4 regions of the Janthinobacterium sp. 64 genome follow, and region 3 is predicted to be linked to each of the others. Evidence: predicted binding sites of a transcription regulator. Region 3 holds the regulator's gene; each other region holds the start of a gene.
The links. Region 3 encodes FNR, which switches genes on or off when oxygen is low (the NO sensors DNR and NnrR bind a similar motif). Its sites were predicted from a motif close to TTGATNNNNATCAA; they were not measured.

Region 1 (7,454 bases), 2.1 Mb from region 3:
TTTGTAGACATCGTCCGCACTCAGGTGCTTGATGCCCCCTTCTTGAAACAGCTGCAGAATGCGCAAGCGGGGGATGGTCACTTTCAAGCCCGATTCACGCAGTTCCCTCAATATATCCATGTCTCCCATTCCTTTTTATGATCGCCTGAGCGAGCGCTTAAGTGTGAACGTGCATTATATCGCAAATGATAATCATTACCATTCTCATGTGTGCACTGGACATAGTATGTTGCTCAAACCGCTGCTAATCCAGTGACATCGGTGCAAGTGGCCATTGCGTGGCGGGCAACTTGTGGCAGCAGTCCTCGTTGCGGATGGAAAAATGGCGCTCGTATCGTTACACTGTGCAGCAGGCAACAACAATGGAGGGGGTATGGACCGATTTGATGCGATGCGTCTGTTTACGCGTATCGTCGAGCTGCGCAGTTTCACCCAGGCGGCGCATGACCTCGGTTACCCGAAGGCGACCGTCACGCATGCGATCAAGCAGCTCGAAGCGCGGCTGCGCGTGCGCCTGCTGCAGCGGACAACGCGGCAAGTGACGCCCACGCCCGATGGCCAGGCGTATTACCAGCGCTGCGTGCGCCTGCTGGCGGACCTGGAAGAAACGGAAGCCGTGTTCAGTTCGGCGATGCAGCAGCCGGCCGGCAAGCTGCGCGTCGACCTGCACGCGACCCTGGCCATGCATTTCGTCTTGCCCGTGCTGGACCAGTTCTGCACCCGCTACCCTTTGATCGAACTGGAAATCGGCATGGGCGACCGCCTCGTCGACCTGGTGCGCGAAGGCGTCGACTGCGTGCTGCGCGTGGGCGAATTGAGCGACTCGTCCATGGTGGCGCGCCGGCTGGCGCTGCTGGAACAGCTGACGTGCGCCAGCCCCGCCTACCTGGCCGCGCACGGCACGCCGGAGAATCTGGCGCAGCTCGATGGCCACCGCGCCGTCAATTTCTTTTCCGTCCAGACGGGCAAGGTCTGGCCCTTCGATTTCAAGGTGGATGGCCAGCACTACAGCGTGGCCTTGCCGGGCACGGTGTCCGTCAACAATGCCGACGCGTATCACGCCTGCTGCCGCGCGGGCCTGGGCTTGATCCAGGCACCCCGCTACCATCTGCAGCAGGCGCTCGCTACCGGCGAGCTGGTGGAAGTGTTGTCGGCCATGCGTCCCGACCCGCTGCCCGTGTCCGTGCTGTATCCCCATCAGCGGCAACTGTCGCCGCGCGTGCGCGTGTTTGCCGACTGGCTCGCCAGCCTGTTCGCCGAGGTGGTTTAATTTGGCTATGTCACCGTCAGATGTGGGAATGTCCCCAAAGTGGCTCTGAGCAAGCTTTCGGGGGACAATATTCTCCGTGCGTCGAGTATCCAGCGCCAGCCCAGGTAGTTCGGCAGGTAGCGCGTGGCCACGCCATGAAACGCCTGCAGCCAGCCGCGCAACCTGCTGTGATACGCATTGACGTTCTGCACATGCACCGTGCCGCGCACGCGAACGCCGGCCCGCAAGTTAACGGCCGCATGCCCGATGCCGATCTCCCTGGCAAACACGGGATAGGCCGGATGGCCATCGCTCACCAACAAGATGTCACGGTCGATCACCGCTGGCAGGCAGGCGTGCAGTTTGGCCTTGCTCAGCTGGCCCATGCCGGCAATAAAGTCGACGGTTTGGCCGGTGCGGTCGCGCGCCACCAGCACGCACACCTGCTCGTTGGAAATGCCACGCTGGCTGGCGCGGCCTCCGCGCTTGCGCGCCGGTCGCGTCATGTGTTTTGAACCTTTCTGCGACTCCAGCAAATACATCTCGTCGGCTTCGGTAATGCCATGCAGGCAGCGCGGCCGGTCGGTCTTGGCCAGCGCGAGGAAACGGTGGCGCCAGCGAAAGCTGGTGTTGCGATGGATATGCACCTTGCTGGCCGCCTTGCGTACCGAAAACGAGTTGAGCAGGCAATCGGCATAGGCCAGCCAGCGTTCCTTGTGGTGCAGATGCGCCAGCGGCGTGCCGCTCAAGGCGTTGAAGGTTTTGCGGCAAGGCACGCAGCGATAGCGCTGCAGACCGTGCGTCTGGCCGTGACGGTGGAAATGTGTCGATCGACAGCTGGGACAATGCAGTTGCGCCAGCGCTGTTTGCTCGATCAGGACGAGGGCCGCAGCCTGTGGCGCGCTGGTGCGCAATAATTCGCTGCTGGCAAGACGCTGGCGGTGCGACAGTTGCGGGAATTGGCTGGCAAAGGTCTGCCACTGGGCGGCGTCCATGATCGGCTCCTTGAAAGGAAATACCTGATCCAGTTAGACCTCAGCAACTGCGGCGCGTTCCCACCGCTTTCGATGACAGCGCCTTTAATTTTGCAATGCCGCATTTTCTTGACCTGGGTAAAGAAAAAAATCGCTCTGATGATGCCATCTAGCACTATTTGATGTGGATCAAAGTTTTTGTTGCACTGCACTCTTAGACTTCGCAGCGTTACTTAACGACAAAAAGAGGGAACTAGAATGAAAAAGTCCGCAACTGCAGCAGCAATCGTCCTGGCCGCCATCGGCGCATTCGCCGGCAACGCAATGGCACAGGAAAGCCCATGGCTGGTCCGTGCGCGCGCCGTGCATATCGATCCGGCCAACAAATCTGCTCCTGTGGGTGGCGTCGGCGCATCCGACCTGATTCACGTCAGCAGCAAGACGATTCCGGAAATCGATATTTCGTACTTCTTCACCCCGAACATCGCTGCCGAACTGATCCTGACGTACCCGCAAAAGCATGACGTCACCTTGTCCGGCACGAAGATCGGCAGCTTCAAGCATTTGCCGCCGACCCTGTCGCTGCAATACCACTTCATGCCTGAAAAACAGTTCAGCCCATACGTCGGCGCAGGCGTGAACTACACGAATATCTCGGACGTGAAATTGCTGAATGGCGCCGGCCGCCTGGAACATGACAGCTGGGGCTTCTCGCTGCAAGCTGGCGTCGACTACAAGCTGGACAAAAACTGGTCGCTGAACTTCGACATCAAGAAAGTGCAGATCCGCAGCGACGTACTGGCCGGTGGCGCCAAGATCAGCGAAGTCAAGGTTGATCCTGTCCTGATCGGCGTAGGTGTCGGCTACCGTTTCTAAGTGCTGATAGCGCCACAGTGGCGCGCAAAAAAAACGGCCAGGTGTGAACCTGGCCGTTTTTTTGCGTGCAGCGCTTTGCCTTATTTTTTCAGCGTCTTTTCCAGCGCCAGCTGGTAGTCCGTCTTTTCGTAGCCGGCCAGGTATTTGTTCGTCGCGTCGAGGAAGGCGCGCGAGCGGTAGGCCGCTTCCAGGTCCTTGACCCATGGCTTGGCCTTGTCGGCCGTGCGGATGGCCACCAGGTTGATGTAGCTGTCCGAGATCTTTTCCACGGCGAGGGCCGAGGTCAGCTTCATGCCGGCGGCCAGGGCGAAGTTGCCATTGACGAAAGCGTAGTCGGCGTCGGCCAGCGAACGTGGCAGCTGCGCCGCTTCCAGCGGCACCAGTTTCAGCTTCTTCGGGTTGTCCAGCACGTCGCGTTCGGACGCGCGCAGCGGGTCGACGTTCGGTTTCAGCTTGATCCAGCCCATCTTGGCCAGCATGACCAGCGCGCGCGCCTGGTTGGTCGGGTCGTTCGGCATGGTGATGGTGGCGCCGTTCTTGACGTCCGCCAGGGTTTTTTGCTTGCCGCCGTACAGGCCGATGGGCATGGTTGGCACGGTGATGAGGGAGCTCAAGGGCAGCTTGTTATCGGTGGCGAACTTGGTCAGATACACGATGTGCTGGAACACGTTGGCGTCCAGCGAGCCTTCGGCCAGCGCGTAGTTCGGCTGCACGTAGTCGTTGAATTCGACGATCTTGACCTTGTAGCCCTGTTTTTCCAGGATGGGTTTGATGCCCAGCTTCAGCTGGTCCGAATACGGGCCGGAGCTGGTGCCGATGACGAGTTCTTTCGGGTCCTTGGCGTGAGCGGCGGTGGCGAAGGCCAGGCTGGCGGCGGCCAGCAGCAGGTTGCGGCGAATATGGTTCATGCTTTTCCTTGTACTGAAATACTAAAGATGAATTAACGTTTGTCGAGGCGCTTGGCGATGCGCGTGCCGGCGAACTGAATGGTTTGCACCAGCACGATCAGGATGGCCACGGTGGCGACCATGATGTCCGTCTCGAAGCGGTAGTAGCCGTAGCGGATGGCCAGGTCGCCGATGCCGCCGCCGCCCACCACGCCGGCCACGGCCGAATACGACAGGAAGCTGATCGACAGCACGGTCAGCGCCAGCACCAGGCCGGAGCGCGCTTCGACCAGCAGCACGCGGAAGATGATCTGCATTTCCGACGCGCCCATGGCGTGCGCCGCCTCGATCACGCCGCGCGGCACTTCGCGCAGGTTCTGTTCCACCAGGCGCGCCAGGTAGGGAATGGCGGCGAACGACAGCGGCACGGCAGCGGCCAGCGGGCCGATCGAGGTGCCCGCGATAATGCGCGTAAACGGCGTCAGGGCGACCAGCAAGATGATGAAGGGGAAGCTGCGCACGGTATTGACCAGCCAGCCGAGGATCATCGACAGCGGACGGTTTTCCAGCGACTGGCCTTCCGAGACGAGAAACAGCACAATGCCCAGCGGGCCGCCGATCAGGATGGCGGCCGTCAATCCAATGCCCAGCATGGTCATGGTCTGGCCCAGCGCCACCCAGATTTCCGGCAGCAGGTTGATGACGTTATTGATCGATTCTTCAAACATGTGTTGCATCCTTCCATGCGGTGGCTTCAAACGCCTCGGTGCCGTAGTACGCCAGCTCGCGTCCCAGCGCCGTCTTGCGCGGGGTGGCCGTGTCGCTCAAGTCGAATTGTTCGGCGATGGCGCCGTTTTCCACGACGGCGACGCGGTTGCAGATGGCGCCCAGCACCGACAGCTCATGGCTGACGATGACGATGGTCACGCCAAGGCGCGCATTGATGTCGCGCAGGGTGTCGAGCAGGGCGCGCGTGGTTTCTGCGTCCAGCGCGGACGTCGGCTCGTCGCACAGCAGCACGTCGGGGTGGCTGGCCAGGGCGCGGGCGATCGCCACGCGCTGCTTCTGCCCGCCGGACAATTGGGCCGGATAGCTGTGCAGCTTGTCGGACAGGCCGACGAGCGCCAGGCATTCCTCGACCCTGGCGGCGATCTGCTCGCCCTTGGTGGTGCCATGGATTTTCAGGGGGAAGGCGACGTTGTCGAAGACGCTGGCGTTTTGCAGCAGGTTGAACTGCTGGAAAATCATGCCGATGTTCTGGCGCGCGTCGCGCAATTCGCTCTTGCCCAGGCGTGTCAGTTCGCGCCCGGCCACGGTAATGGTGCCGCTGTCGGGACGTTCGAGCAGGTTAATCAGGCGCAGCAAGGTCGATTTGCCGGCGCCGCTCTTGCCGATCAGGCCGAAAATATCACCGGGATAGACTTCCAGCGTGACCGATTTGACCGCGTGGAATTGTTCGCCTTTGGGCAGCGCGAAGGTCTTGTTCGCGCCATCGATGCGAATCACCGGCGTACGGTGTGATGTGGTCATGCAGTGTTTCCTTTTTTATTGGACCGTGACAGGCTTGCTTGCAGGGGCCAAATCGCCCGGCCTGCTACGTCGGTTGCGTAGTATACCTCCGATCGTGTTATTACTCCTACGACAGAATCTTGCTTTGAATATGCAAATAATGTCTATGCGCCGGTTTTCAAGTTGAAAAAGCGGGAAAGTGGATCACTTGCCGAATTTAATCACGTGGACTGGCATGGTGGAGCCGCATCTTGGTGAAAAGTTCGACGCGCCCTGCGCGCGCATCGCGGTGTTTTTATGTGTGGTTCGGCTCACTTGCCGTTTTTTGCATGCGGGCAGGGCGGTTTACTGCCCGCCACGACCCTCTTCACGGGCAGATTCTGCTCCGCTGGCGGCAGGGCCTTCGGGCCGCCGCAACAGGTAGACGAGGACGGCGATTTCCATGGCGCCCACTATGGCGATGACCCACCACGGCGGGTGGCCCAGGCACATGGCGACGAAGCCGATGGCCATGCCCAGGCAAGCCATGGCCTTGCCGCGCCTCGAGACGGCACGGTGTTCGCGCCACTGGCGCAGCGGCGGACCGAAGCGGGGATGCTGCAGCAGCCAGTGCTCGAGGCGCGGCGAGGCGCGGCTGAAGCAGGCCAGGGCGAGGATCAGGAAAATCGTCGTCGGCATGACGGGCAGCATGGCGCCGATGATCCCCAGCAGCACCATCAGGGCGCCGGCGGCGGTCCAGGCCCAGCGGCGCAGGCGCACGCCGTGCGCTTCGCGCAGCGGCATCCGGGCGTGCGGCTCCTGCATCAGGCGAAGGCGCCGGCGGTCAGGCCCTGGCTGGATGGCGAGAAATTGGTGGGGTGAGCGTTCAAAGTATTCGTATCGTGGCGGTTGGCCGTCATGTTTTTTCTGTGCTGTGTTCTGCTCTATTATGGATGAATCAAGGCGCCACTGCATGCCTGCCAGGGCCGCGATGATAACCATTTCATAGGATAATAACAAGAATCATTCTCATTTGATGATCTGATATCGCTGGATATTTTTGGCAATGCAGACAATAATCGGCAGCAGAAGGAGCTGTCGTGGACATCATCGTTGTTATTATCGATTTTATCGATGCTAACTAGGTATATTTTGCGTTTTACATCGATCTTCATGCCATGCATAATCTGTTGTAACTGAAGCCAGACAATCAGCCGCATGCGTCGTTCGCCTGCAGCTGCTTGCGGTTTTGACATCCTCCACTTTCTATCAGGAATCTACAATGAAAAAACTGCTCGCTTTTATCGCCGCCGCCGGCTTCTCGCTGTCCGCTGTTGCCGCGCCTGAAGTCTATGTCATCGATGGCAGCCACACTTTCCCCCGTTTCGAGTACACCCACATGGGTTTCTCGACGCAGCAAAGCCGTTTCAATAACACCACCGGCAAGGTCACGCTGGACCGCGCCGCCAAGACGGGCGCCGTCGAAGTGCTGATCGACACCAAATCCGTTGACACGGGTTCGACCCTGTTCAACTCGCACATCCAGGGCGAAGACTTCCTCGACACGGCCAAGTATCCGGTCGCCACCTACAAATCGACCAAGTTCAATTTCGACGGCGACAAGCTGGCCTCCGTCGAAGGCAACCTGACCCTGAAAGGCGTGACCAAGCCAGTGACCCTGACCGTCACCTCGTTCGCCTGCGCACCGCACCCGATGCTGAAAAAAGACGCTTGCGGCGCCAACGCCACGGCCAAGATCAAGCGCTCGGAATTCAACGCCGGCAAATATGCGCCAGCTGTCAGTGATGATGTCACCCTGACCTTCGCAATCGAAGCGATCAAGCAGTAATTTTTAAACCCGACATCTGCACTGCCGGGGTCGGTCACTGCGTGATTGGAGTGTTCCCCATTGGGTAACGTTCCCCCGTCGGGTCCGACCCCAGTTTTTGCTCTTGGGTTGACGCTGAAAAAAACGGCGGG
Region 2 (7,454 bases), 1.5 Mb from region 3:
AGGGAGATCGGCATCGGGCATGCGGCGGTTAACTTGCGGGCCGGCGTTCGCGTGCGCGGCACGGTGCATGTGCAGAACGTCAATGCGTATCACAGCAGGTTGCGCGGCTGGCTGCAGGCGTTTCATGGCGTGGCCACGCGCTACCTGCCGAACTACCTGGGCTGGCGCTGGATACTCGACGCACGGAGAATATTGTCCCCCGAAAGCTTGCTCAGAGCCACTTTGGGGACATTCCCACATCTGACGGTGACATAGCCATTAATACAGACGGGGCTGCTTACGGCTGGATCGCGGCCAGCGGCGCCGCTTCCATCTCGCCGCTGACTTCCTGCAAGCCGCGCGCCAGGCTGGAAATGCTGGGGTTGTCGATGAAGACGCAGCGCTTGCCCGTGCGCTTGCAATAATCCTTGACGCGCCAGTAGGCGCTGTGGCTGATGCAACCCGTCTGGCAAATCACCAGATCGGCCGCCGCCAGGCTCGAATCGAGCAGGTTGGCATTGTCTTCCAGGCCGCCGTCGTGGTGGGCGAACTGCGCGCCGACCCGTTCGATCAGGGCGCGGTAGGTGGCGACATTGCCGCTGCGCCCGCCCACGCACAAGACGCTTTGATCGACCAGGCGGATCGGCATCTTCAGCTTGCCGCCCGTCGGCACTTCCAGCTTCGGCGCCGGTGGCGGCACGACGGCGCTTGGGCGCGGCTGGGCCTGTTTCAATTCCGCGATTTGCTGGCGCAATTCCTTTTCGCGCTCATCCATTTGCGCCAGGCGCTCGACCAGGCGGGTGCGCGATTCCAGCGCCGGGATGGCGGCCTGCAATTGCGCCAGCTCACAGCGCAAGCCATCGATGACGCTGTCCTTGCCAATGGATTCGGCCCGCGTGCGCAGCAGCACGGCTTCCTGGCGTTCCAGCTCGCCCGTTTTTTCCATCAGCGCTGCCTGGCTGCGCTGTTGCAGTTTGGCCAGTTCGTGCGTCAGGCGCACATTTTCTTCCTGCAAGGCCGTAAATTTGCCCATGTCGGCGCGCACGCACGCGCCGGCCTGGTGCTGGATCATGTGCAAGTCGCGGCACATCTGCTCTTCCAGCTCGGCGTCGCAGCGCGGGTGCGTCAGGCCGGCCCAGAAAGCGCCCGACACGTCGCCGTTGGCGACGGCCGTGCGCCACAGTTGCGCTACCTGCTCCGTGCTCTTGGCGCCGCGAAAGCGCAGGATCACGGGAGCGTAGCGGCGTTCGAGTTCCTTTTGCAGCGCTTCGGACAGGCGGTTGCGCACCCCGCATTCCGTCACGGCGCCCACGTGCACCTCGTAGTCGTCGGCCAGTACGCGCCCGCCCGTCATCTTGCCCACCAGCTTGCGCAGGTATCCCAATGGCAAGCCCACGCCGACCAGCGGGCAATGACAGGTATGCGACAGTTCCCACAGGCGGCGGCGGCGCGAAGCGAGCGCGGCCGTTTCGGCCTCGCCGCTGGAACAATTGCTGATGACGGGCAGGGACTGGTCTTTGTCACACATGGCGATATCCTGTTAGGCGGTGGGAGGTGTTGAAGAGAACTATTGCGGCAGGGGCGAGGCGGGACGCCTGGCGCTCAGCACGCGTGCCAGGCGATCGAGCAAGGTGCTCTTCGGCGGCGCAGGCCGGTGCAGCGCCACCAAGGCGGCCCATTGCTGCGACAGTTGCTGGCACGTCGCTTGCAACACGGGACCCAGGCCGGGCGAGCTGGACAGCACTTGCAGGTGGCGTTCGATGACGCCCGCCAGTTTCTCGCAGGGACTGCCAGCATGGTAGTGCGACATCAGGTGCAGCACGGCCGAGAGCAGCAATTCAGGCTGCTGGCCTTGCGGGGAAGGAAACATCGGGGAAGGTCGGTCGTTCGCCATCAAACACTCCTGTGCGGGTGGTGTGGCTGGCTGCGCGCATGGGGCGCGACTGGCTGGCGAGTGTGGTGACTGGCTGCCGTGCTGCTTCAGGCAGTCAGGATCAGCTTGTTCAATTGGGTGACGCGCAGGCGATAGATCTTGCCGCTGTGCTCAATTTCCACTTCGCGGCCCTGCTGCAGCAGCGCTTCGCTGGTGATGCGGCGCGCCGGCTGGGCCATGCTGACGGGAGGACGGACGTGGGCAGTAGCGGCATCCTGGATCAAGGCTGGTTTTGAGCTTTGCATGTTGGGCTTTCTTTATCTCAGTTGAGAATGATTCGTATTTGCATTATTGTTGAATGTGGCCCGAAAAGCAAGGCTTATTTGTGCCGGAGGCTGGCTTTTTTTTGAGTGCCACGGAGGGGCGTGCCGTGTGCGCGGCGCGCGGCGGCGCCAGCGGGCGGGAGAAGGGGCGGGCAACAAAAAAGACCCGGCAAGGCGGTGTGCCTTGGCCGGGTCAAGCCTGTGCCAAGCTTGAAGAATTGGGTGGCGTGTATCGGGTGGCGTTAAATGGTGGCCAGCAATTGCGCCGAGGCGGTGGCGGCCGCCGTGGTGTCGGCCTTGAGCTTGGCTGCGGCCAGCTGCTTGGCGCGCGAGCGCGAGGGTGGCAGGCGGCGCAGGGTTTTCAGGGCGTCCGGGTCCTTGATGCCGATGGTACGCTGGTCAACCGAGATCAGGCCGATTTCATTGAAAGCGGACAAGGTGCGGCTGACCGTTTCCAGGGTCAGGCCCAGGTAGCTGCCGATTTCATGGCGCGTCATGCGCAGGTTGAACAGCTTGCTCGAGTAGCCCATCTGTGCGAAGCGGTCGGCCAGCGAGACGAGGAAGCGCGCCACGCGGGCTTCGGCGCTGAGGGCGCCCAGCATGCCGATCATCGCCTGTTCGCGCACCAGTTCGCGGCTCATCACGCCGTACATGACGTTTTCCAGTTCCAGGTGGACTCTGCCCAGCGCCGTCAGCTTCTTGAACGGCAGCAGGATCAGGTCGCAGTCGGACAAGGCCACCGCTTCCGAGGAGTAATGGCGCGAGTGGATGCCGTCGACGCCCAGCATGTCGCCCTTCATGGGGAAGCTGAGTACCTGCTCATTGCCGAATTCATCGATGAGCACGGTTTTCAGGAAGCCCGAATTGACGATGTACAGGGTGTCGAACGGCTGGCCGATGGTGTGCACGCGCTGGCCCGTCTTGAATTGCACGTGCTGGAACAGCAATTCGTCGGCGGCGATGGTGCAGGCGCTGGAGATATGCAGCAGGTCGCACACCTCCTTCAGGTTCGACCATAGCCGCCCCTGGCGCTGGCGCCCCGCTTCCATCGGAGAGGAGGGGGGCAGCGATGGAGCGGCAGCGCGGGTTTCAGGCGTTTGCGTGGACAGCATGTTCATCTCCTGGTGACAAGTAGTGCAGAGTTGAATGACAAGGTGCACAGGGCGGCGGGCAAGGCAGGGGCGGCGCGCGTCCAGGCGGATAAATCTCAATGCGCTGAAGACTTGCTGTGTGATGAAATAACTTCCCAGCAACTTGACGACTGGTTTCAGTATGCCAACAACCGTATGCAATTAATATCAGCAGTGGCTGAATATGGCAGTAGGAGCTATGGCAGGTGATGTAGGATTGTTCCTACGGGCGGCGCGCGTGGGCCGCTCAGGTCTTGAAGGGGGAGAGCAGGCGGTGTGCCACGGCATACTGCACCATTTCCGACAGCGAGCTCATGCCCATCTTTTGCATGATGCGCGTCTTGTGCGTACTCACGGTTTTCACGCTCAGGTGCAGATGGTTGGCGATTTCCGTGATCGACTTGCCTGCCACCAGCAGGGAAAAGACCTCGAACTCGCGGTCCGACAGCTGTTTGTGCAGCAAGCTTTCATTCGGCATCATGATGTTGAGCACAAGCTGCTCTGCCACCTCGGCGCTGATGTAGGGGCGGCCCGACGCCACCTTGTGGATGGCGCCCACCAGCTGGGTGCCCGCGCTTTCCTTGGTCAGATAGCCTTGTGCGCCGGCGCGGATGGCGCGCACCGCATATTGCTCTTCCTCGTGCATGGTGAGGATCAGGATGGCCAGCTTGGGTGCTTCGCTGCGGATTTGCCGGATCAGGTCGACGCCGCTGCGGCCCGGCATCGACAGGTCGAGCAGCAACAGGTCGAAGCCGCCCTGACGGACGTGGTTGAGTACCTCAAAGCCGTCGATGGCTTCGCCCACGATGTCGATGTCCGGCGCGCCGTCAAGGATGCGCTTCAATCCTTCCCGCATGATGGTGTGGTCGTCGGCAATCACAATACGTATCATAGGCGCGCAATCTGGAAGCGTGTAATGTGTCCTGGCCGTTTCGTGGCGGCCGGCCAGGTGTTGGGAAACGAGAAACGTTGTCATTTTAACTGAAAAGGCCGCAGTGTAGCCTTTTACCCGATACATGGGTTGCTGCGGCCTGCATGGCCATGTGACCCCTTATTTTGATGGGGGTTCCTTGATCAGCCTATGCACGAGTACCGGCAATGTCGAGTGCGACAGCACTTTGTTGGTCACACTGCCGAGCAGCAATTGCCCCCAGCCGCTGCGGCCATGCGAGCCCATGAAGATCAGGTCGCAGTGCTGCAATTGCGCCACTTCCACGATTTTCAGGGCCGGGCTGTCGGAAAAGGCCGTCAGGCCCGTCGCTTCCAGGCCCCGCTTGGCGGCCGCGTCGAGGATGGGCTGCCAGTGGTCGGCGCCCGCCTTGCGCATGGCGATGCGGTACTCCTCTTCGCTGGGATAGCTCGGTGGAATGATTTCGATGTACACCGGGTACTGGTACTCGGGCGCCACGTACACGGCAAGGATGTCGGCGTGCATCTGTTCGGCAAAGGCAACGCCGGCACAGGCCGTCAGGTTGGAGACGGTGGAACCGTCCGTGGCGATCAGAATTTTCTTATACATGGCAGGTCCTTTGGCGGTGACTCAGCGCGTGCAACGCCCCTTATTGTAGGCGCGGCGGCAGCATGGTATTCATCTAAAGACTTGATAATTATCAATACTATTGCACCTTCAGTATAGACAACATTGGCAGAAAGATCGTGTTTTAGCCGCAACGATAGTCATGGAGTACTGTTGCGCAGCCGCCCGTGAGCAGGATTTCTTGTGCGCCGCGTGGTCTTGCACGCACGCCAATGGTAGTATTTCAAAATACAACAGCAGGAACACTTATTTCCTGACGGAAAAGCTCTTGTAGAACAGCTTTACACCAGGAAGCGCGTTTTGAGATTTACCAACAGGGCGGCGCCCTGCTACACTCGCACCATCGCAGCGGTATTGCCTCAAATCATCTTAATCGAGAAATTGTGGGTATCAGTCTGTAAAACGCACAGTTCAGGCGGAATTTTGACAAATTATGGAGAAGCAGGGATATGACCAACGCCGCTGATGATTTCGATGCATTATTCGATGAAGTATCCGCGCAAAGCGCGGCCGCAGCCACGCCAGCGCCTGCCGCCGCGCCCGCTCCTGCCGTGATCGCGGACGACGATTTTGACGCGCTGTTCGACTCCGTGTCGGCCAGCGCCGCCGTGCCGCCAGCGGCCGCGGAAGCGCCAGTCGCCGCCGCGCCGGAAGCGCCGCCCGCGGCTGACGCAGGCGTGCCTGGCGAAGCGGCCGATCCTGTCGACCAGTCCGACAAGCCGATGTTCGAACGCCTGGGCGGCATCGTGCGCCTGCTGCACGATTCGCTGCGCGAACTGGGCTACGACAAGGCGTTGACGGAAGCGTCGTCGCAGATCGTCGACGCGCAGGACCGCCTGGAATATGTCGCCACCCTGACGGAACAGGCCGCCAACAAGGTCCTGAATACGCTCGACGAAGGCATGCCGGCGCAAGATGTGCTGTCGAAGAAAGCCAAGGACATGGACAGCCGCTGGACGGCGCTGTTCGATGGCAAGCTGAGCCTGGAAGAGTTCAAGGCCCTGGCCGGCGATTCGCGCCAGTTCGCGCAAGCCGTTGCCGAGGCGACGGAAGCGGAAAAAGCGCGCTTGCTGGAAATTATGATGGCGCAGGACTTCCAGGACATCACGGGCCAGCTGATCAAAAAAGTGGTCAACATCACCAAGACGGTGGAAAACGAATTGGCTCAGCTGCTGCGCGACAACGCGCCGGCCGAGGTGCGCGAAAAACTGGCGCAAAAGCCGGTGCCGCTGATGCAGGGCCCGTCCGTGCCGTCGGTGGCACTGGACCAGGATAATGTAGACGACCTTCTTGCGGATTTGGGATTCTAATGGACGATATGCTCAAGGATTTCGTCGTTGAGGCGATGGATCTTGCGGTTAATGTTGAAGAGCACTTATTGCGCCTCGAGCGTGATCCTGACAACAAGGAAACACTGAATGCCGTGTTTCGTTCCTTCCACACCATCAAGGGTGGCGCCGGCTTCATGGGCCTGCCCGCACTGGTGGCGGCCTGCCATCTGACGGAAAACCTGTTCGATGCGCTGCGCACGGGCGCCGCGCCGGTGACCCCGATCGCCATCGAGGCAGCGCTGCAGGCGTCCGGTTTCGTCGCCGACCAGCTGACGGAACTGGCCAACGGTGCCGCGCCGGAAAGCTTGCCGGCCATGCCGGAAGAGCTGGAACACATCCTGACGAACGCCATCGAAGGCAAGGGCATGGACGCCCACGCGCCGGCCGCCGCCGTGGTGGCGCAAGCCGCCGCGCCCGTTGCCGAAGTTGCCGTCGCCACGCCAGCCGCTGCCGCCGTGTCCACCGCTACCGCCAGTGCCGATGGCCTGGACTGGGAAGGCATGTATAACGCCGTCGTGCCGGCCGGTAGCCAGATCGCTGCCGCACCGGCTTCCGCCGTCGCTGCTGCGCCTGCCGCCGTGGCCAGCGTGGCCGCCGCGCCTGCCGCTGCCGCCGCTGCCAAGCCGGCCGGCAAGGCCTGGGATGGCGCGGAACGCCGCGAAGAGCGTCCGGAAGTGCGCCATGCCGCGCCCGTCAAGGAAGACAGTATCCGCGTCGACGCCGTCAAGCTCGACGCGCTGCTGGAAGTGGCCGGAGAATCGGTGCAGGCGGCCAACCAGGCTGCCGTGCTGCTCGAGCGCTTGCTGCAATTCAAATTCGAAGGCCAGGCCGCCACCCTGATGGCGACCCTGGCGGAAACCCTGGAACGCGCGTCGCGCTACTCGACGGAACTGCAGCGGGCCACGCTGGCCACGCGCATGCAGCCCGTGGGCCGTTTGTTCCAGAAATTCCCGCGCCTGGTGCGCGAGCTGGCAAAAGACCTGGGCAAGGATGTCGAGCTGACCATCGAGGGCGCGGAGACGGAAGTCGACCGCGTGGTGGTCGACAGCCTGTACGATCCGCTCGTGCACATGCTGCGCAATTCGCTCGACCATGGCGTCGAATCGCCGGAAGCGCGCCTGGCTGCCGGCAAGCCCGCCAAATCGTATATTTCGCTGAAAGCCTGGCAGGAAGCCAACAGTGTCATGATCGTGCTGCAGGATGATGGCAAGGGCATGGACCCGGTCTTCCTGCGCAGCAAGGCCCAGCAAAAGGGCTTGATCAGCGAAAACGCGCAATTGA
Region 3 (7,454 bases):
ACCTGCTGGTGCTGCTGGGCCGGCGCGGCACCTTGGGCATCTGGCTGCAGGACAACTTCGGCATCAACCTCATCTTTACCTGGCAGGGCGCCGTCATCGCTTCCACCGTGGTGGCCTTTCCCCTCGTCTTCAAGCCCGCGCGCGCCGCCTTCGAGGCCGTCGACGGGCAACTGGAGCAGGCGGCCAGCGTGCTGGGCATCTCGGAAATGGCCATCTTTTTCCGCGTGACTTTGCCGCTGGCCTGGCGCGGCATCCTCGCCGGCGTGCTGCTGGGTTTTGTGCGCGCGCTGGGCGAATTCGGCGCCACGCTGATGGTGGCCGGCAGCATCCCCGGCAAGACGCAGACCCTGTCGGTGGCCGTGTATGAAGCCGTGCAGGCGGGCCAGGATGACGTGGCCAATACGCTGGTCGTGATCATCTCGGTTGTCTGCATCGTGGTGCTGCTGTCGGCTGGCCGCCTGGCGCCCGGGCGCGTCGCGCACAAAGGACGCTGAGGATGACGCCCATGCAACTCGACCTCGACATTCGCGCCACCTTGCACTCCGGAAAACGCCGCTTCGACATGCACGTGCAATGCACCTCGACCAGCCAGCGCATCGCCGTGTATGGCCCCTCCGGCGCTGGCAAGAGCATGACGTTGAAAGCCATTGCCGGACTCTTTACGCCGGACGAAGGCCATATCCGCCTGAATGGACGCACCCTGTTCGATTCGGCCGCCGGCATCAATTTGCCGCCGCAGCAGCGCAATGTCGCCTACCTGTTCCAGGATTACGCGCTGTTCCCGCACCTGACGGTGCGCCAGAACGTGGGTTTTGGCCTGAGCCGGGGCTGGTTCAATCCGCGCGCGCGCGAAAAATTGCAGAAGGTCGAGCATTGGCTCGATGCTTTCCACTTGCAGGAACTGGCGCATCAGTTCCCCGACGAGTTGTCCGGAGGCCAGCGCCAGCGGGTGGCGCTGGCGAGGGCACTCGTGGCCGAACCGAGCGCGCTGCTGCTCGACGAGCCATTTGCCGCCCTCGATCCGGCGCTGCGTGTCAAAATGCGCCTGGAACTGAGCCAGTGGCAGCAGCGCCTGGACGTGCCCATGATCCTGATCACCCATGATCCGGAAGATGCGCGCATCCTGGGCGAACACGTGCTGTACTTGCGCGACGGACAGATCGATAACAGGGAAGACCACATGGCATTGGGTGAACGCATTGGATAAATCAGCGGCAGCGGAAATCGGCCTGCAAGGTTCGGTATGGATGACGGTGGGCGGAGAAAATCTGGGCGGCGCCGGCAGGGTGGAATTGCTGGGCGCCATCGCCGAGTGCGGCTCCATCACGCAGGCGGCCAAGCTCGTCAAGATGAGCTACAAGGCGGCCTGGGATGCCATCGACGCGATGAACAACCTGGCTGGCGAGCCGCTGGTGGAGCGCTTGACGGGCGGCAAGGGTGGCGGCGGCACGCGGCTGACGCAGCGTGGGCGCCAGCTGGTCGACAATTTTCGCATCATCGAGCGCGAGCATGCGCGCTACCTGCGCCAGCTGGGCAGCCAGGCGGAAGGCATCGCCGACGATTTGTTACTCATACGGAGAATGGCCATGAAAACCACGGCACGCAATCAATTCCTGGGCAAGGTGGCCGAACTGAAACAGGGCGCCGTCAACGATGAAGTGACCCTGGAGTTGCCCGGTGGCCAGCACATCGTTGCCATCGTCACGCAGGGCAGCAGCGAGAGCCTGGGCCTGGCGCCGGGCGCGGAAGCGTTTGCGCTGATCAAGGCCTCGTCGATCATCCTCGTGGCCGACAGCGAAGGGGCGCGCTTTTCGGCGCGCAACCAATTGGCCGGCACCGTGACGCGCGTGCAGACGGGCGCCGTCAATACGGAAGTGGTGCTGGACTTGCCGCGCGGCGGCACGATTGCCGCCATCATCACGAATCAGAGCAGTACCGATCTGGGCATCGCCATCGGCAGCAGCGTGACGGCGATGTTCAAGGCGTCGAGCGTGATTCTGGGCGTGCCCGCCTAAACCCAAAGCAAGGACTGGGGTCGTACCCTGAGGGTACGACCCCGGCATTTATCTCTTGGGTTCAAGCGAGCTTAATCCTTCAGCCTGGACAACCAATTCGCCGCCGCCGCCAGCACCAGTTCCAGCTCCTGCGCCGTGTGCGCCAGCAGCGCCGGCACCTCGTCCAGGCGGCCCGCGTCGATGGCTTCCTCGGTGGCGAACGCGGCGCGGATCAGGCGTTTCGTGCCCAGGGTGCCGACGGAGCCGCGCACGCCGTGCAGGATGCGCGCCACGTCGCTGTGGCGGCCCGATTGCAACGCGGTTTCGGCGTCGCGCACGGGCGTCATGCCCTTGTTCAGGGCGTCTTCCACCATGCGCCGCAGCACGCCGCGCCCCTTCGCATCGCGGCCCATCACGCGCATCAGCGGCGCCATGGAAAATACTTCCTCATCGGCAACAGTCACCGGCTCGGCCGTCTGCACGGGCGGGCGCTTGGGCAGGTGGCGCAGGATGACTGCCATCATCTCTTCCACCACCACGGGCTTGGCGATGAAGTCGCTGATGCCTGCCGTCATGCAGCGCTCGCGCTCGGACGCCAGCACGCCGGCGGTCATGGCGATCACGGGCAAGTTCAAGCGCAGTTCCGTGCGGATGATGTGGGTCGCGCTGAAGCCGTCCATGACGGGCATTTGCATGTCCATCAGCACGATATCGTAGCGCAGCGCTTCCGTGCGCAGCCGTTCCACGGCTTGCAAGCCGTCGCCGACCACGTCCAGGGTGGCGCCCATGTGTTCGAGGATGCCGCGCGCCACGGCCTGGTTCAAATGATTGTCTTCCACCAGCAGGAAATGCACGCCGGCCAGTTCCGTACCCAGCGGCTGGTGCAGGATGCGCTGTTCGCCGCCGTCGTTCTTGGCGATCAGCGCCTGGTGCAGGGCGTCGAACAGGCTCGAACCCGTGATCGGCTTCATCAGCACGACATCGGCCTCGGCCGCGCTGGAGATTTCTTCCAGGTGGTTGCGGGCGAAGGCGTTGACCATCACCACGATGGGCTGGCGCTGGCCGCTGGCCGCCTGGCGGATGGCCTTGGCCGTGGCCAGGCCGTCCATGACGGGCATGTGCCAGTCGGCCAGCACCACGTCGTACGGTTGCTGCTGCGCCAGGCGTTCGCGGTACAGTTCGATGGCGGCAAAGCCGGAGTCCACTTCGTCGGCCAGCCAGCCCCAGGCCTCGATCAGCTTGACGATCAGTTCGCGCGTGGTGCGGTTGTCGTCGGCCACCAGCAGGCGCAGCTGGCCCAGGGCCGGCGTGCGCCGCGTTTCGGCCGGCTGCGCCAGCATCTCGAAGGGCACGCTGAACCAGAAGCGGCTGCCCTTGCCTTCGCTGCTGGCCACGGCGATGTCGCCGCCCATCATGTGGATCAGCTGCTTGCTGATGGCCAGGCCCAGGCCCGTGCCGCCGAAGCGCCGCGTGATGCTCTGGTCACCCTGCGAAAATGCGGCAAACAGTTGCTGTTGCTGCAGTTCCGTCATGCCGATGCCCGTGTCGCGCACTTCGAAGCGCAGCCAGGCGCGGCCGCTCTCGCTCTTGCTCTCGGCCAGGCTGACGGCCACCACCACTTCGCCGCTTTCCGTGAACTTGATGGCGTTGCCGGCCAGGTTGACGAGAATTTGCTGCAGGCGCTGGGCGTCGCCCACCAGGCGCCGCGGCACGTCGGGCTCGACGGCGATGGCCAGTTCCAGCTCCTTTTCGCCCGCATTCATCGTCATCGTCGTGGCCAGCGTGTTCATGACCTCGTCGAGGTCGAATTCGACGGGCGACAATTCCATGCGGCGCGCCTCGATCTTCGAATAGTCGAGCACATCGTTGAGGATGCCCAGCAGCGACTGGCCCGCCACGCGCACCATGGTCAGATACTTGCGCTGTTCCGTATCGAGCCTGGTATTGCCCAATAAGTACACCATGCCCAGCACGGCATTGAGGGGCGTGCGGATTTCATGGCTCATGTTGGCCACGAAATCGCTCTTTGCCCGGTTGGCCGCCTCGGCCCGGTCGCGCTCCTGTTCCAGTTCCGCCGCGCGCGCTTCGAGTTCCTGCTGCAGGCGGTCGCGTTCGCTCATCAGGCCGTTGAACGCTTCCGTCAGTTCGCCGATTTCGTCGCGCTGCTGCACCGGCACGGGGGTGAAGCGGCTGCCGCTGGTACGCAGGGCCAGCAAGGTGTCGCGCAGGCGCACCAGCGGCGACAGCAGGCGCACGGTGACCCAGCCCAGAACAAACGCGGCCAGCAGCGAGGCGAGGGTGCTCCACAGCACCAGCCGGTAGAGCACGCCATCGAACGGTTCGAAGGCATCGTCGAGGGGCAGCGAGGCGGCCAGCAGCCAGTTCACCGATTTCAGGCGCTTGAAGCTGTTGACGGCCGTGATGCCGCGGCTGTTGGTGCTGACCATGCTGCCTTCGCCATCTTGCTTCAGCAACTCGGTGGTTGTCCGGTTGGCGTTCGGCAGGCGCGGCTGCAGCAAGCGGCTGGTATCGGGGTGCAGCACGTAACGCGGCACGGCGCCGCGCGTGAGGATGAAGTAATAGCCGCTCTTGCCGATCTTTTCCGTGCGCAAACGGCCCAGCAAGTTGTCTTTGTACAGGCGCAGCACGCCGATCACCACGCCGGCCACCTGGCCATCGGCCGTGAGCACGGGCGCCACCATCTGCACGATGGGCATGCCGCTCGATTTGCCCAGCATCGGCTCGGTGATCATGGGCTGGCGCGTGCGCAAGACGGTCTGGAAATATTCGCGCTCGGCCACGTTGATGCCGGCGCGGCCCGTGACTAGCGGCATGTCAGCGACGACGGCGCCTTGCGCATCGAGCACCAGCACGTCGTCGAACAGTACCAGCATCGAGCGGCGCGAATAGTATTCGCGCAATTGGGCGGGCTGGGCGATCAATGCCGGCGGCTGCTGCCTGGCCGTCAGCGTGACGATCTGCAGCAGCATGCCCAGCTTGTCGTCGAGTTCGGCAGCGGTGCGGGTGATCAGGGCAGACTGCTGGCTCACCAGTACTCGCGTGAAGTCGGCGCGCATGCGCTGTACCTGTAGCATGGTGACCAGCGCGATCATGGCGATCGAGGTCAGGCTGGTGGCCAGCGCGACTTTTGCTTTGATGCCGAGAGGCTTCATGATTTCCTTTTCAGTACCGGGCGCTACAGGCGGCAGATAATGCTGTCAGGAATTTTCCTATCAATGCCCCAGCTTGGCAAGCGGCACCACGCAAATTGCCCGCCCCGCATGGGCTTTTGACGATGTTGCCATATAATCAAAGTCAGAACGTCGTTTATTGAGCGGAAATGCAGTGAAATTGGCACACGGCAACCCTGTATGCAGTAAACTTGTTATTGCATTTTCTAAAAGGTACCGACATGACTGAAGCGCTACTCACTCCCACCATGCCCACCGTGACCGTGGAAGCGTTGCGTGCGCGATGCTCGACCTGCAGCATGCATCAATTGTGCCTGCCAATGGGCCTCGATGTGGGCGACATGGACAGGCTGGACCAGATTATCGGCCGCCGCCGCAAGATCGTGCGCGGTGCCTCGCTGTTCCGCATCGGCGACTCGTTCCAGAACCTGTATGCGATCCGCCTGGGGCACTTCAAGACCTACCAGATCAATCCGGGCGGCGAAGAGCAGGTGACGGGTTTCCAGATGGCGGGTGAACTGCTGGGCATGGACGCCATCAGCGCCGACCGCCACCACTGTAATGCGGTGGCGCTGGAAGACAGCGAAGTGTGTGAAATTCCGTTTTCCAGCCTGGAACAATTGCTGGGCAATATGCCGACCCTGTTGCGCCATTTCCATCGCATGATGAGCCAGGAAATCACGCGCGAGCAAAGCGTCATGCTGTTGCTGGGCAATATGCAGGCGACCCAGCGTTTTGCCGCCTTTATCGTCAACCTGGCCTCGCGCTATGAAGCGCGCGGTTATTCGCCCAGCAAATTCCAGCTGCGCATGTCGCGCGAGGAAATCGGCAATTACCTGGGGCTGACCATCGAGAGCGTCAGCCGTTTATTGTCGAAATTCAAGAAGGAAGGCTGGCTGCGCGTCTCCAATCGCGAGATCGAGATCTTGCAGCCCGCCAAATTAAAAGCTATTACCGCCGGCACGGACGTCTGTAAATAAGGCTTACAGCTCTTCATCGGCGTGCAGCGCGATGCTGCGCTGCAGCGGCCAGGTCCAGATGCCGGACAGGCGCCACTCGCGTTTGTCGTTTTCTACCAGTACCTGCCAGCGGCTGCGCTCGAGCATCGGCAGCGCTACGGAAAAATTGCCGGCCGCATCGGGCTGCACCAGCAGCTTGATATCCTTTTCCGGCAGGGTCGCATGCGCCAGGTGCAGCTGCAGCGGACCCTGGTAAGCCTTGCCGAAGCTGTGCACGGAACCACTCAGGCGCGCTGACGCCACATCATAGGACAGGCTGGTATCCATCGCCAGGTCGCTGGCGATCGTGTCGCGCTTCAAATCCTGGTTGATTGCCTTGCCCTGCTTGTAATAGTCGCCCACCACCAGCGCATCGGGCTGCGTAAACGCGATATAGCCCATGAAACTGCCGACGACCACGGACAGGCCGGGACCGATCATCAGCAGCCAAGGCCAGCGATGCTTGTACCACGGGGCAGCGGGGGCTTGCAGTTTCAGACTGTCGGACATTTTGTTCTCCTTGGGGTCAGACCCTTTGGGTCTGACCCCAGCTTTTGCTTCTGGGTTGAAAATACAGTAAAGCTAACGCATGTTTGATGCTACCCCTACGGCGACATACCGGGGTCGGACCCAGAGGGTCCGACCCCGAATCAACATCACCGCGGCACGATGAATACCGCGCTTTCACGCACATGCAGCGATGGGTCGTCCAGCGATTGCAGTTCGATCGCAATCTTGTTCGAACCCTTCTCGCCCACGCCGTGCGGTACGCGCAGGCGGATCGGCCAACCCAGCGTTTCCGTCGGCTGCAAGGTCACTTCTTCGCGCGTCAGCAAGGTCAGGCCCGGCAAACCGGAAGCGCTGATCTTGAAATGCTGGCTTTGCTCGGAGGTGTTCATGATCTGCAAGCGGTAGACGTTTTCGATCATGCCGTCTTCCACTTCGCGTCCCATCGAACCGCGGTCGCGGATCACGTCCATTTTCAGGGGCGTGCGCAGCGCCAGCGAGGTACACACGGCGATGATGATCAGGGCCAGGATGGAAGTGTAGATCAAGACGCGCGGGCGCATGGCGCGCTGGCGTATCTGCTTCGAACTGAAGTTGTTTTCCATCGCATGGTCGGTACTGTAGCGTACCAGTCCCCGCGGCCGGTCGACCTTGTCCATCACGCTGTTGCAGGCATCGACGCAGGCGGCGCAGCCGATGCATTCATACTGCAGGCCGTTGCGGATATCGATGCCGGTCGGACACACCTGCACGCACAGGGTGCA
Region 4 (7,454 bases), 2.9 Mb from region 3:
GGTATCAGTTTTTCGCCGGACAAGATGCTGCAAGGCCGCTTGTTTTCGTATGGCGACGCGCAGCGCTACCGCCTCGGTGTCAACCACAGCCATATCCCCGTCAACGCGCCGAAGTGCCCGTTCCACAGCTATCACCGCGACGGCCAGATGCGCGTCGACGGCAACATGGGCGGCACCCTGGGCTATGAACCGAACAGCGAGCAGGAATGGGCCGAGCAGCCCGACTTCCGCGAACCACCGCTGAGCATTGAGGGCGCGGCCGACCACTGGAACCACCGGGTCGACGAGGATTACTATTCGCAGCCGCGGGCCCTGTTCCGCCTGATGACTGCGGCGCAGCAGCAAGCCTTGTTCGACAATACGGCGCGCGCCATCTCGGGAGCCTCCGAGCAAGTCAAGCAACGCCACATCGGCAACTGCACCCTGTGCGACCCCGCGTATGGCGCGGGCGTGGCCGAAGCGATAGCCCGCCTGAGCAAATAGGGTCGGCGCACGCAGGGCAAGGAAGGCACGCAAGCGGGCTTTTCTTGCCTTCCTCTTCTACGCCACCACGCCCTACCAGCGCTGGATGTCGATCTGGCCCGTGATGCTCGTTTCCACCGGATAGCCATCGACCTGCGATGGCACGCGCCGTTTGACGGAGGCATCGCGCAAATACACGACGAGGGCTTCGCCGCCGATGGCGGTTTGCCCCAGGCTGACGCCTTCGACGCCATCGATCGCCATCAGGGCCCGCTCGTTGCGCCGCTTTGCCGCTTCCAGCCGGCCCGGCGGCGGCGCCACATGCGAGAGGCCCGCCACCGCGTGGCCACTCGCCTCGTCCGGCAGGTACGGCATGGCCGCATCCTCGAAGACGGCGTAAGGTGCTGTTACAAATTTACTGTTTGACATGACACATCCTCCTGATGTTGCTCATGGCACGCGTGGAACAAGGCGGCGCGGCAGCGCCTCTTGCCCGCCAAGCCATGCATGGCAGCCACACCTGACCCTATCATCATCGTGCAAAAGGTGGCGCAGTGCAAGGAAGCATCACGGCGCCTCGCCGTTTTCTGTGACCATGCTCAAGTGTACAAATTGATGTCGAGCGCCACCACCACCCGGCGCATCTGGTTGGCAAACGTGATATTGCCGCCGCCGGCGAACAGCAGGCCAACCGGGTTACGCTGCTGGTTCCAGGTCCAGATGGATGAGCCGGAGTCTCCGCCCGCGCTGAATGCCCCGCTGACGCCCGTGATGGCGATCTGGTCCTGGAACAGCGCGATCCTGCCGCCGCCGTAATTGACGTTGATGGTGGCGCCCAGGCCCGTGATGCGGCCCTGCGTCAATTGCGTCGTGCGCCCGGACTTGCCGACCAGCATGCCCAACGCCGGCGCCACCAGCGCATTGCTGATGCGGAAGTACGCCGGCACGCCGCCGCTCAGGTAGACCAGTTCGTGACGTACGCGGTCTGGCCAGGCCCAGCCGGTGGCGCAATCGACGAAGTTGACGCCGCCGCCGAAATTGATGGGCACGAAGCGCTCGAGCACGGCCACCTGGTCTTGCGGGCAGCGCCCGCCATCGATGGGGCCCGGCTGCACGATGCAGTCGTTGAACACGCCGCCGTTGGAATTGGCCAGCACGTGATTATTGCTAAGAATCATCAAGCGGCTGTTGCGCGGCGCGCTGCGCCCCACGGCCAGGCAGCCGATGGTGCCGGCCGTGATGCGGAAATGCCCGACCGACACGCCGCCCGGCGCCGGGCGCAAGCGGAAACGGTGGGGCTGCGCATCGATCACGCCCGTGACGACGATATTCACGGGCACCCGGTCGCTGGCCACGGCGCGCACGCCCATGGCCCCCACGATGGCGGCCTTGGCGCGATCGACGGACGTCGGTTCGGCCACGTACAGGGTCAGGGCTGGCAAGCCCGGTTCGCCGGACGAGCTGTCGCTGGCGCCCTCGCCCAGACCGATGGACACGCCCTGGATATTGCCGCCGTCGCTGAAGGCATCGGCGGCGCGCACGCCGGCCGCCTGCGCCAGGCCCTGGCGCATGCCGTCTTCGATGCTGCGCTTGATTTCCAGCAATTCCATGCTGACGCCGCTCAAGGCGTCGGGCATGTCCGCGACGGATGCGCTCTCGATCGTATTGTCGTCTTCGCCGGGGGCGGAGAATTGGCCGATGGCCTCTTCATCGTCCGCGCTTTGCCCCCGGCCACTGCTGCCTGGCGGGGTGCTGAAACCGTTCTCGTTGCCGATCATCATGTTCTCCTCGTGGGTCGTTCCGAAACACCAGTGTGGGCTGGCCGCGCCGGCCGGTATTGATCTGGATTGAACTGCGCAGGCACGCGGCGGCCCTGCGCCAAAAGGGCCAAGCGAGGGCAAAAATAGTTCCCTCGTCAAGGTTGAGCGAGATCAGGCGTGCGGACAGAGGCACCGCCATATACTTGACTGACAGGCTGGAACCGGGCCTGCTCCACGGCAGCAACGCCGGCAACGGTATGGATGGGGAAACAATGACGAGCCCTGGCATGACACGCCACGACGACGCGCCCGCGGGCGAGCAAGCAGGTCAGCATGCCGGTTTTATGCACGGCATGGCGGCCTGGGCGGAAAAACACCGCATCAGCCCATGGCGCGGCAGTTTTGCCGACTTTATCGAGCAAATCCTGCCCGGCCGCGCGGCCCTGCTGACGCGCAGCGCGCACCAGTACCTGTGGGACATGATGCGCTGGAACGGCCAGACCGATGACAGCGGGCGCTTTCGCTGCCGCCTGTTCGACGACGAGCTGTTCGGCATCGACGAGGCGATCGACCGCGTGGCCGCCTATTTCAAGGCGGCGGCCGCCGGCTCTGAAGTGGGCCGGCGCATGCTGCTGTTGCTGGGACCGCCATCGGGCGGCAAGTCGACCCTGGTGATCCTGCTCAAGCGGGGGCTGGAAGAATACAGCCACAGCACCGAAGGCGCGCTGTACGGCATCGCCGGCTGTCCCGTGCACGAGTCGCCGCTGCACCTGGTGCCGCACAGCATGCGCGCCGACTTTCGCGCCAGCTATGACGCCGAGCTGCATGGCGAACTGTGCCCCCATTGCCGCGCCCGGCTGGAAGAACAGTACGCGGGCGACTTCCTGCGCATGCCCGTCGAACGCATCCACCTGTCCGAGGCGGGCCGCTGCGGCATCGGCACGTATGCGCCGCACGACCCCACCACGGCCGACCTGGCCGACCTGGTTGGCTCCGTCGACCTGTCGAAAGTGGCGCAGTACGGCGACGAAGGCGATCCGCGCGCCTGGTCCTGGTCCGGCGCCGTGTATGCGGCCAGCCGCGGCATGCTGGAAATGATCGAAATCCTCAAGGTCAAGCGCGAATTCCTCTATTTACTGCTCACCCTGACGCAGGAAAAAAATGTCAAGGTGTCGCGCTTTCCCTTGATTTACCTCGACGAGACCATCCTCGCGCACACGAATCTGGCCGAATTTCGCAAATTCCTGCAAGAAAGCGAAAACGAGGCGCTGCTCGACCGCATGGTCATCGTGCAAGTGCCGTACACGCTCAATTACCGCGAGGAAGCGCGCATTTACCGCAAGCTGATCCAGGCGGCCGCGCCCGCTTTCCGCGACGTGCACCTCGATCCGCACGTGTTGCATGCGGCGGCCGTGTTCGCCATCCTCAGCCGCCTGCCCGAAGGCGAGGCCAAGGAAGCCGAGCTGGTCAAGAAGCTGCGCGTGTATGCGGACGAAGACGTCGACGACTTGCAGCATGCCGATATCCGCCGCCTGCGCGAGCGCGACAAGTCGCCCGACGAAGGCTTGTCGGGCGTGTCGCCCCGTTTCGTCATCAATGCGCTGTCGCACGCCATCATTTCCGCCCAGCGCAACAGCCTCTCCACCATGGATGTGCTGCTGGCCCTGAAGGATGGCATCGAAAGCGATGCGCGCATCGAACCGCGGCGCAAGCGCCAGTGGGTCGATTACCTGGTGCTCACGCGCAAGGATTTCTATAACCGCTGGGTCAAGGCCGACGTGCACAAGGCCCTGTTCGTGTCATTCGAGCAAGAAGCGCAGGACTTGCTGAACAAATATCTCGATGAAGTCGAAGCCATGCTCGACAACCGCCAGATCCGCGACCCCATCACCAGCGAAGAGCGGCGTCCCGACGAGCGCTTCCTGCGCGCCGTGGAAGAAAAAATCCATATCAGCGACGCGGGCAAGCAATCGTTCCGCCAGGAAGTGGTGCGCAAGGCCATGAGCGCCTTCAAGCGGGGCGAGGCCTTTGGACTGGGCAGCCATGCGCAATTGCACGATGCCATCCAGCAATATCTGTTCGAGCAGCGGCGCGATGTGCTGCGCCTGGTCGGTTCGGCCAAGCGCCCCGACGATGACGTGCGGGCCAGGATCTCCGCCGTCGAGCAGCGACTGGTGGACGAATATGGCTACGACGCCCATAGCGCGCGCGAAGCGCTCAACTACGTGACCACCTTGCTGGCGCAGGAATAAGCATGGCCGCCACGACCTCGCCTGCTTCCGCCGCGCCGGCCCTGGCGCGACCCTGGTACGGCTTGTTCTCGCGCGGCGCGCGCGACTGGCTGCGCCACAACCAGAAGGTGCGCGACGCCGTGCAGGCGCACTTGCCCGAGCTGATCGCCACGCCTGACCTGATCGGTGGACCGCAGCAGCGCACGGTGCAAGTGCCCATGCGCCTGCTCGACCATGCGCGGTTCCGCCTGGCGCCCGCGCGCAACAGCGTGGGCGCGGGCCAGGGCGATGGCCAGCCCGGCGATATCGTGCGCGCGGCCCATCCCGCTGCCACGGGCGGGAGCGGAACGCCAGGCGAAGGCGGCGATGGCGAGGGGGAGGTGCGCCTGCTACTGGAGTTTCCCATCGACGACATCCTCGACTGGCTGTGGGACGCTTTCGAGCTGCCGCACCTCAAACCCCGCCACCTGGGCGCGATCGACGACCTGCGGCTGGTGCACAGCGGCCTGGACCGCCATGGCGCCCGCTCACGCCTGGACCGGCGCCGCACCGTCAAGGAAGCGATCAAGCGGCGCGCCCTGCAAGCGCAGCCCGTCCCCTTCACCAATGATGACTTGCGTTACCGCCAGGTGCTGGCACAGCCCCGTCCCAGCACGAATGCCGTCGTGTTTTTCGTGCTGGACGTGTCGGCCAGCATGGCGCAAGCCGAGCGCAAATTGGCCAAATCCTTCTTTTTCTTTGCCTTGCAGGGCTTGCGGCGCAGGTATGCGCGCGTGGAAACGCGCTTCATCGCCCATACGACGCGCGCCTGGGAATTTTCCGAAGCCGAATTCTTCCAGGTCAACGGCATGGGCGGCACCATGGCATCGACCGCCTTTCAGCTGAGCCGCGAACTGCTGCAGCAACACTACGCGCCGGGGCGCTACAACGCCTATCTGTTCTATGCCTCCGATGGCGAGAATTTCAGCGAAGACCGGGCGGCCGCCAGCCTGGGCCTGGGCGAACTGACCGCCTTGCTCAACTATATGGGCTACGTGGAAACCTTGCCCGGCATGCCGCGCAGCCTGGAAACGGAAATGCACAGCCTGTGCGCCGAGCAGGAACGGCGGGGCTTGCCCTTGCACAGCAGCATCCTCAGCAAGCCTGACGATGTGTGGGCGGCCATCCGCACGTTCTTCCAGCACGAAGCGGCCGACACGGAGACAGCATCATGACGCGGCCTGACGCCCTGAACCACGGCGGTGCGCCAGACCAGGCCAACAAGGCCGACAGCGTCGACACCATGAGCCTGGACGGCTACGCGGCCCACATCGAAGCACTGGCGCGGGAACTGGGCCTGGAATTTGCGCCCGTCGAGTTCGAGCTGGTACCGGACAATTTCATGAACGAGATCGCCATCTATGGCTTGCCCGTGCGCATGCGCCACTGGTCGTTCGGCGTGCGCTACATCCACCAGCTCGTGCATCAGAAGATGGGCAATTCGCACATTTTCGAAGTCATGTTTCCCGGCGACCCTTGCCATGCCTACATGGCGGAACACAATTCCGTGGCCGAAAACACCCTCGTCATGGCGCATGTGCTCGGTCACGCCGACTTTGCCAGCCGCAATGCCCTGTTCCTGCGCTTCGGCGCCATGGCGGGCCAGCACATCCTGCAACAAAGCGCGGCGCGGGCGCAGCGTCTGGAAATAGCGCTGCAGCGCCACGGGCAAGAGCAGGTGGAAGCCGTGCTCGACGCGGCATTGGCGCTGGAACAGCACGTGGACATCCATGCCGAGCTGCACCGCCCGCCCTATGCTGCGGCATCGGGGCCGGCCGGCGTCGCGGGCACGCTAGACCAAGCCGCCGCTGACGACCCGTTTGACCGGCGCTACCGGCGCTTGCCCGGTGAGGCAGCCACCCTGGCGGCGCGCGAGGCGGCACGGGCACGCGTGACGCAGCGCCCGCTCCTGCCACCACAAGCCGAGTACGATTTATTATGGTTCATCGCACAGTATGGGGCGGAGCTGGCCGACTGGGAACGCGACATTTTTTTGGCCGTGCGGGAAGAGTCGTTCTACTTCTATCCCGTGTACGCCTGCCAGATCATGAACGAAGGCTGGGCCTCGTACTGGCATGCGCGGCTGCTGCGCGAAGCCGACTTCCTGCCTCCCGCATTGTATCTGTCCGCCATCAAGTCGCATTCGGACGTGGTGCGCCCTTTTGCGGGCGAGCACCAGCAGGCGCTGGCCGTCAATCCCTATCACCTGGGCTTTTGCATGTGGGAGCACATCATCGAGCGCGAAGGACTGGCGCGGGCGCGCCAGATTTGCCGCGACGACGATGATTACAGTTTCATCCGCAACTATCTGGACGGGGAACTGGCTGACCGCCTGGGCCTGTTCGTGCATGAAAGCCGCCGCGACGGCGAAACGCGCCTGGCCAGCCGCGACTTGCGGGCCATCCGCGAAGCCATCCTGGCGCCCAAATACAACTATGGCGCGCCGTGCATCGCCGTCACCCTGCTCAACGACGACGGCAGCCTGGTGCTGCGCCACGATCACCAGCGCGATGGGCGCGGCCTCGACCTGGAGCGGGCGGAACAGGTACTGACATACATTGCCCGCATCTGGCGCCGCCCCGTCACCCTGCATACGGCTGATTTTCGGGGCACGCCGCGCGTTCTGCGCAGCAAGAGCGAGGGCATACCGGAACCACCCGCGCCGGCAGCGTCATCAACAACGTCAGCAACGCCGACAGCGCCGCCCGTGCAATATTGAACGCTCACGCACGGCCAGCGTGTCCGGCCAGCGTGTCCCTCGGCATGGCCGGCCCGTCCCTCAAGCCAGGCCCGCCTGCGCCACATACCAGTCGATGGTGTGCCGCAAGCCTTGCGCCAGGTCGTGCGTGGGCACATAGCCGAGCAGGCGCGTCGCCTTGGTGATGTCCGCCTGCGAATGGCGCACATCGCCGGCGCGAAATTCGCCATATTCGGGTGCCAGCGGCACGTGCTGCGGGACGGC

Region 1: a site for FNR is predicted at 2,403-2,416, ahead of CLU91_RS07265 (OmpW/AlkL family protein). Genes of this name have one in related genera too.
Region 2: a site for FNR is predicted at 4,906-4,919, ahead of CLU91_RS09695 (universal stress protein). Genes of this name have one in related genera too.
Region 4: a site for FNR is predicted at 2,300-2,313, ahead of CLU91_RS03740 (serine protein kinase). Genes of this name have one in related genera too.

What each region holds. Positions count from the first base shown of each region.
Region 1 covers NZ_PHUG01000001.1:1,662,349-1,669,802, reverse strand. The annotation lists gene fur (ferric iron uptake transcriptional regulator) at 1-120, opposite strand, end outside; gene CLU91_RS07275 (LysR family transcriptional regulator) at 374-1,270, shown strand; gene CLU91_RS07270 (IS1595 family transposase) at 1,276-2,244, opposite strand; gene CLU91_RS07265 (OmpW/AlkL family protein) at 2,482-3,099, shown strand; gene CLU91_RS07260 (MetQ/NlpA family ABC transporter substrate-binding protein) at 3,180-4,007, opposite strand; gene CLU91_RS07255 (methionine ABC transporter permease) at 4,040-4,714, opposite strand; gene CLU91_RS07250 (methionine ABC transporter ATP-binding protein) at 4,707-5,516, opposite strand; gene CLU91_RS07245 (YbaN family protein) at 5,841-6,299, opposite strand; gene CLU91_RS07240 (YceI family protein) at 6,757-7,323, shown strand.
Region 2 covers NZ_PHUG01000001.1:2,207,678-2,215,131, reverse strand. The annotation lists gene CLU91_RS09725 (IS1595 family transposase) at 1-255, shown strand, start outside; gene CLU91_RS09720 (DUF2325 domain-containing protein) at 278-1,507, opposite strand; gene CLU91_RS09715 (hypothetical protein) at 1,547-1,873, opposite strand; gene hemP (hemin uptake protein HemP) at 1,960-2,157, opposite strand; gene CLU91_RS09705 (Crp/Fnr family transcriptional regulator) at 2,418-3,224, opposite strand; gene CLU91_RS09700 (response regulator) at 3,553-4,197, opposite strand; gene CLU91_RS09695 (universal stress protein) at 4,357-4,824, opposite strand; gene CLU91_RS09690 (protein phosphatase CheZ) at 5,292-6,152, shown strand; gene CLU91_RS09685 (chemotaxis protein CheA) at 6,152-7,454, shown strand, end outside.
Region 3 covers NZ_PHUG01000001.1:3,735,489-3,742,942, reverse strand. The annotation lists gene modB (molybdate ABC transporter permease subunit) at 1-494, shown strand, start outside; gene CLU91_RS16425 (sulfate/molybdate ABC transporter ATP-binding protein) at 506-1,207, shown strand; gene CLU91_RS16420 (TOBE domain-containing protein) at 1,248-2,015, shown strand; gene CLU91_RS16415 (hybrid sensor histidine kinase/response regulator) at 2,087-5,167, opposite strand; gene fnr (fumarate/nitrate reduction transcriptional regulator Fnr) at 5,407-6,165, shown strand; gene CLU91_RS16405 (FixH family protein) at 6,169-6,693, opposite strand; gene ccoG (cytochrome c oxidase accessory protein CcoG) at 6,840-7,454, opposite strand, start outside.
Region 4 covers NZ_PHUG01000001.1:860,131-867,584, forward strand. The annotation lists gene CLU91_RS03725 (catalase) at 1-483, shown strand, start outside; gene CLU91_RS03730 (hypothetical protein) at 556-891, opposite strand; gene CLU91_RS03735 (S1 family peptidase) at 1,062-2,243, opposite strand; gene CLU91_RS03740 (serine protein kinase) at 2,510-4,474, shown strand; gene CLU91_RS03745 (DUF444 family protein) at 4,477-5,667, shown strand; gene CLU91_RS03750 (SpoVR family protein) at 5,664-7,211, shown strand; gene CLU91_RS03755 (SDR family oxidoreductase) at 7,272-7,454, opposite strand, start outside.